3 regions of the Paenibacillus sp. JT22N12 genome follow, and region 1 is predicted to be linked to each of the others. Evidence: predicted binding sites of a transcription regulator. Region 1 holds the regulator's gene; each other region holds the start of a gene.
What was found. Region 1 encodes Rex, which represses fermentation and respiration genes when NADH is low (regulators of the CRP and FNR family bind a similar motif). Its sites were predicted from a motif close to TTGTGAAATATTTCACAA; they were not measured.

Region 1 (2,271 bases):
GCGAGCTTCAGATTGCTGGCCGGATTATGCGATACACCGACTTTTTTCGCGGCAAGCAGGGAAATTTCCTCATCCGTCAAATGTACGGCATGCGCAACGAACGACGGACGCGAGAAGAATCCGAGCTTATCCAGATGCTCGACAGGGCGGCAGCCGTAGTCATTGACATTCTGCTGCACCTCTGCAGCCGTCTCGGACATATGGGTATGTAACGGGACATCGAGCTCATGCGCCGCAGCTATAATGCGTTCAATATAATCGGGAGGACAAGTATAGGGTGCATGCGGGGACATCATCGTGGTGATCCGTCCATCCGCTTTGCCGTTCCAGTCTCTGGCGAAGCTCTTGGCTTCCTCCAGCTTGGCCGTCTGCACATCCGGCGGGCATAAGCCGATAACGCCGCGCGTCAACACCCCTCTGATACCCGACTGCTCCACAACCTCAGCCACGATATTCATCCGGTCGTACATATCCACAAAGGTTGTGGTGCCGGATTTCAACATCTCGATCACGGCAAGCGAAGTACCCCACCGAGTATCCTCATCGATATACTTGCCCTCCATTGGCCACATCTTCTGCTCCAGCCATACCTGGAGATTCTGATCATCCGAGTAGCCGCGCAGCAGCGACATTGCCGCATGACCATGCGTATTTATCAGGCCTGGCATGAAGATAAGGCCGCTTCCGTCCATACGCAGCGCGCCTTCCGGCAGCGGGCTTGGCGGCTGTTCGCCCAGATAAGTGATGCGGTCATTTTCAACCACCATATGCCCCTTCAACACGGGAGCCTTATCGTTCATTGTCACAAAGGTGCCGTTCTCAATCCATAACCGGTTCATCCGTTTCGTCCCCTTCTTTTTCCAGGTAATAGGCCAAGCTGAGCAGCTCCGTCGTAAAATCGGCATAATGGATACGAACATGCTCCGGGACGCGAAGAATCGTGGGGGCAAAATTCAAGATGCCCTCCACACCGGCTTCCACAAATCCGTCTGCTACATTCTGCGCTTCTGCAGCAGGTACTGTAATGATGCCGATGCGGATATTGCGGGCAACGACGATATCCTTCAACTGATCCATGGGCATGACGACCAGACTGTTGATCGCTACCCCGATCATGGCCGGATTAGCGTCAAAAACAGCGGTAATTTTCATATTATCTTTTAAATACGTATTGTAATTGCACAAAGCCCGGCCCAGGTTGCCGGCACCGACAAGCCCGACATTCAGACCTTGGTCCAGCTTGAGGATTTGGCGGATTTTCTCTATCAGATAGGATACATCATAACCGATCCCCTTTCGTCCGAATTCACCGAAGTAGGCGAGATCCTTGCGGATTTGGGCCGGATTCAGATCCAGTTTGTTCCCAAGCTCCTGGGAGGAAACCGTCTGCACATCCCTCTTGCTCAAATCGCTGAGAACCTGCAAATAAACCGGGAGCCTGCGGACGACTGCTTCGGATATTTTCTTCATGACTTCACCCCTTCTTGACCTACGGACAACCATTCCCCGATTCGCGGAACGATCTGTTCCAAGTGCATATGCTCAATCTTCGGCCCTGGAAGCGAGTAAAGAAAATATTTGCCATAATACGTATCGATGACCCGTGTATCATAAATCAGGACAATCCCCCGGTCCCGGTTGGTGCGGACCAACCGTCCGAATCCCTGCTTGAAACGGATAACCGCCTGGGGAATGGACAATTTCATGAACGGATTCTGCTTCTGCTCCTGCAGCAGCTCCGATTTGGCTTCAACGAGCGGATGATTGGGAGGTTGAAAAGGCAGCCTCACAATAGCCAGGCAGGTGAGCGCATCGCCGGGAATATCGACCCCTTCCCAGAAGCTGCTCGTTCCCAGCAGCACCGATGCCGCCTGCTGCTGAAATCTGCGCGTAAGCTTGCTGCGGTTCCCGCTGTCAATCCCCTGGCCGAGCAGTTGAATTCCGCTTGGAGCCAGCAATTCCTTGAGCGGATCATAGACCTGGCGCAGCATGCGGTAGGAGGTAAACAGAACCAGCATTCTCCCCTTTGTCTGGATAGCGGCTTCGGCCAGTGATTTAATCAGCATTTCATTAAATAGCGGATCGCCCGCCGCTCCCTTCAATACGGGAAAATTGCGCGGAATGATGACCAGCGCCTGATCCCGGTAATTAAATGGAGATGGCAGCTGAACCGTTTTAAGCCGTCCGCTTTGTTCATCCTGGTTCAGGCCCAGCTGCTCACAGGCATATTGGAAGGACTTCTGCACCGACAATGTCGCCGAGGTCAGCACA
Region 2 (2,271 bases), on a different contig from region 1:
AAAGCGAAATATCGGCAAAATCTACGCCGTTCTTGCGGCAGATGCCTGGAAGCTCGTCCGCCAGCTCGCCCACAAGCTCCACGCCTGTAAGTCCGCCGCCGCCGATAACGAAAGTAGCGTCCGCTTTGTTTTTGGTTTTGCTGTATTCGCGGATGCAGTCTTCAACATGCGCGTAGACACGGTTGGCGTCCTGTACGGATTTCAGGGTCAGGCTGTTTTCCTGCAGTCCCGGAATACCGAAGTAGTTCGTTTCGCTGCCCAGAGCAAGAACCAGGGAATCATAACGATAGGATTCTCCGCCCTCAAGCTTCACTGAACGGCCTGCGACATCGATTTTTTGAACCGTGCCGACTTTAACGTTGATTTGCTTGCCTTTAAGCAGCTTCTCCAAAGGCAGGGCAACCGCCTTCTCTTCCACATTGCCCGCCGCAAGACGGTGCAGTTCCGTGATGATTTGATGTGAAGGAACACGGTTAATGACTGTGATTGTAGCCTCTTCTGCCGACAGATGCTCACGTGCCGAAAGAGCGCTCAACAAGCCGCCGTAACCGCCGCCCAATATAAGAATATGTTTACTCACGTTCATCCTCCGTTCTGAATGATTAATCTATTCGTCTTTTTTATTTCTTTCGCCCAGAATATCCAGGTAAGCTTGGCTGAAACGAAGCATTTTCTGAAGCTCCGGATCTTTCAGCAGCTTAAGCATGCCAAACAAACCGATGGTTGCTTCGCTTTGCTCAGCGCGGTCATTCGCTTCGATAACGGCAGATGCGTAGCCTTTGACTTTCTTCTCAAGCGGCTTTACCACCTCTTGAAGGCCTCCGACCATATCTTGAATAAGCACGCGGTCCGTTGCCACTTTTGAAGCAAGATCATACGTTTTGGTAAGCAGAGTCATCATTTCAGTAAGCTTCGGCAGTTGTTCCACCAATACCGTTAAGGACTCTTGTACTTCCGGCTTTAGCAGTTGATCCAGCACATCCGGCTTGGCAGCTGCTTGTACTGCGGTAACTTCTGTTTGTTGTACAGTTGTTTCTGACATTTGCACGTTTCCTCCTTCATTCAAATAAATAGTGCCGGCTCGCTGCTGAAAACGGATACTCTTCTAATCAGTCGGAATGTAATAACTTTTCATCTATCAGCCTTCTTAGTGAAAATCTTCACATAGAATCATAGAGGTTGGCCGTATCCAGACTGATGCGAACGACATGGTCACATCTGTATCTATTGTATACCTAAACGACGAATTTTGCATCCCCAAAACAAATTGTCAGATCTTTTGTTTTTATGGCGGATCTGGATTTATTATACGGGATAGTCTGGCTGCTTATTCTACCTCGGCCAATGAGAATTTTTCAACAAGAAAAACGGCTGGGTGCATATCGCGCTGCCGGTTATTTTTTAATATGAGGGTTATGGCGTTGTTCCTTGCTTATCCCAGATGTAAATTGTAACCGTTTAACATTTGTTGGTTCCTGTTATCGGAATTTATGGATGATGAATAGTGGAGAGAACCGCATTTTTTCTTCAGGTACGGCACTTAAAGAATTGCGAAGTCGATTCATACCGCTAACCGGGGGCAGACCGAACATTCGGGCATATTTCCTGCTGAATTGGAAAGGACTTTCATAACCTGCCTGAAAGGCCGCATCCGCAGCTTCCGCGACGTTTCCCTAAGCAGCAGACGGCGGGCCTTCTGCAGTCTTATTTGCTTCTGATACTGCAAGGGACTCATGGCGGTAACTTTCTTTGAAATGCTGATGCAGCGATGACGGGCTCATATTCACAGCCCTTGCCAGCGCTGTTTATTGTCTTTTGCTAACCAACCTTGCCGCTGACCAAAATCAAATAGAGGACCGCCTGCAATTTGCCAGGCGGTCCTCTATTTGAATACGGAGCTGATTACAGAGAAAACAAGGTGTATACACCTATAGCCAGGACAATAACGGAGACTGCGCTGCATAAATAAGTATGCCGCGTCAGATTGGCGCGTTTCCTCCATGCTAATGCCAGCTGCCGGCAGGCAAAATACATACTGATTATATTGACAAGAAACAGCACGAGAATGAGCACATCCATAATGACGGAGCCATGACCTTCCATATCCCGATGCTGCAACTGCATCCCCGCTGTCGCGCCCATTATGAGCGGAGCCAAGGCCCAATGGATCAGATGCAGAATAATGACGCCCGTAACCGAAATAAAAGATAAGGTGGAATATTTCGACTCAAGACCCATTACCCTGATTTTCTGCAGCATTCCATTCCCCCT
Region 3 (2,271 bases), on a different contig from region 1:
TCGTTATCATCAGCACATCATTATCGCTGCTGGACTTAATAGCGGTAAAAAGGCCGGCAATGCCGGCCCCGATGACGATAACATCCTTGTCGATAACAGGAAGATCTGCGAGCGATACATCTACTAAATATCGTGGGATCATCGTAATAGATTTTCCTCTCTAAAGTTCATTCCTTATTTCACCAGCAGCATGCGCTCCAGTGATAGTCGTGCCTGATCGGCAATATGGTCGGGAACATATATTTGCGGCTGCATGGTTTCAAGGCTTTTTACAAGCTTCTTGAGGTTGTTCACTTTCATATTCGGGCAAACCAGATACTTGGAAGCAAAATGGAAGGTTTTGTCCGGGCTGTCCAAACGCAGTTGGTAACCGGTGCCATCCTCCGTGCCTACAATAAATTCTTTGTTGTCCGACTCTTTGCAGTATTTCAGGATCGCCGTCGTGCTTCCTACAAAATCGCCAAGTTGAACGACTTCCGGGCGGCATTCCGGATGAACGACAAATTGTGCATTCGGATACTTGGCTTTCATCTCTTCTACATCTTTGACGGTCAGCATATCGTGGGTGTTGCAGTAGCCTTCCCAAATGATCATTTTTTTGTCCGTGTGCTGCTGAACATAATGACCGAGGTTCTTGTCCGGCACCCAGATGATCTCATCCGAATCCACCGAGTTCACCACACGCACAGCGTTGGCCGAGGTACAGCAAATATCCGTTTCCGCTTTGATCTCAGCAGAGGAGTTAATATAAGTCACGACTTTCGCATTGGGATGCTGCGCCTTCAGTTTGCGCAAACCATCCACATTGACCATATCGGCCATTGGGCAACCGGCACGTTCATCAGGAATAATGACCGTCTTGTTTGGAGCCAAAATCTTGGCGCTTTCCCCCATAAAATGGACGCCGCAGAAAACAATAACATCTGCGTCGGTCTGAGCGGCCTTCTGTGCGAGCAGGAACGAGTCCCCGCGGAAGTCAGCCACCTCCTGTATTTCGTCACGCTGATAATAATGCGCCAATATAATAGCGTTGCGTTCTTTCTTAAGCTGCATTAAACGTTCCCGCAGCTCGCGGTTTTGTTCCGCTTTGCGCTCGAGAGCCAATGCTTCCATAGTCTTAAGTCTCCTCTTTTCACTGACTTTGTGAACAGATGCACAAACCCCTACATGACTTATAGATGTTCAATCTGCCGCACAATCATGACAAAGCGTTTTCGATTGTTTAACATTTAATTTACACAGTGTGCTTCCTGCTGTCAACCGACAAAAGGGACCGTTTTAAGCCATCTGCGAAGACAATGCGCTTCATTGAACACATAGGGGCTGCAAATCTTATCCACCCTTCTACAGAGGCTTGTTTTCAAGAAGAAACGGCTGCATCAACTTTGGTACGGCAAAGTAAACTTTTTACACAATATATTAAAAAAATCAATAATCATTCTTACCGGGGCAAAAAAGGCTGCCCGCGCAGTTGTCTGCTTGCGAACAGCCTTCGATGGCTTTGATCTGGTCTTTATTTGGTTCCGTTGTCGTTGCCGCTATCCGGATCGTCCGGAGGCGACAGATCTTCTGTTTCCTTGGATTGAATGCGAACCTTCACACCACCGATGTTATCAATGATTGGCTCCCCGTGAGGTTCTTCAGAGGTGCCTTCGGATGGAGTTCCTGTACCTGTTCCATCGATCGAGCCCGTCTCGATCAGACGCTTGATTTGATCAAGCTCCAGCGTTTCCACTTCCAGCAGAGTTGATGCAATGAGATGCATCTCTTTGCTTTTCTCCGTAAGCAGCGCTTTGGCACGATCGTAGCAGGATTGAATAAAGCTCTGCATTTCCTGGTCAATTTCATAGGCGATGGCATCGGAATAATTCTGTTCATGTCCGATATCACGACCCAGGAATACCTGACCCTGCGAGCTGCCGAACTGCATCGGTCCGAGCTTGTCGCTCATCCCGTATTCCATAATCATGGCACGAACAATGCTGGTCGCTTGTTTGAAGTCACTGTAAGCGCCTGTGCCGATTTCGCCAATGAACAGCTCTTCGGCAACACGTCCTCCAAGGAGTCCCGTCACTTTATCGAGCAGCTCCTTCTTGGTTGACAGCATGCGGTCGCCTTCCTTAGGAAGCATGATAACATAACCGCCTGCTTTACCGCGCGGGATGATGGTAACTTTATGCACCACATCCGCATGCTCCAGGAAGTAACCGGCAATGGTATGACCGGCTTCGTGATAAGCGACTATCCGTTTCTCGCGGTCACTGATGACGC

Region 2: the regulator Rex is predicted to act here: its motif matches at 1,149-1,166, upstream of AC0YOA_RS32170 (DUF1641 domain-containing protein).
Region 3: the regulator Rex is predicted to act here: its motif matches at 1,142-1,159, upstream of nadA (quinolinate synthase NadA).

What each region holds. Positions count from the first base shown of each region.
Region 1 is NZ_JBWDNU010000002.1:1,193,850-1,196,120, reverse strand. Features, by position in the region: gene AC0YOA_RS10835 (amidohydrolase) at 1-839, opposite strand, end outside; gene AC0YOA_RS10830 (redox-sensing transcriptional repressor Rex) at 820-1,470, opposite strand; gene dinG (ATP-dependent DNA helicase DinG) at 1,467-2,271, opposite strand, start outside.
Region 2 is NZ_JBWDNU010000014.1:123,422-125,692, reverse strand. Features, by position in the region: gene AC0YOA_RS32175 (NAD(P)/FAD-dependent oxidoreductase) at 1-580, opposite strand, end outside; gene AC0YOA_RS32170 (DUF1641 domain-containing protein) at 608-1,042, opposite strand; partial or broken gene AC0YOA_RS32165 (helix-turn-helix domain-containing protein) at 1,479-1,799, opposite strand; gene AC0YOA_RS32160 (hypothetical protein) at 1,903-2,259, opposite strand.
Region 3 is NZ_JBWDNU010000020.1:15,510-17,780, forward strand. Features, by position in the region: gene nadB (L-aspartate oxidase) at 1-142, opposite strand, end outside; gene nadA (quinolinate synthase NadA) at 175-1,113, opposite strand; gene ftsH (ATP-dependent zinc metalloprotease FtsH) at 1,514-2,271, opposite strand, start outside.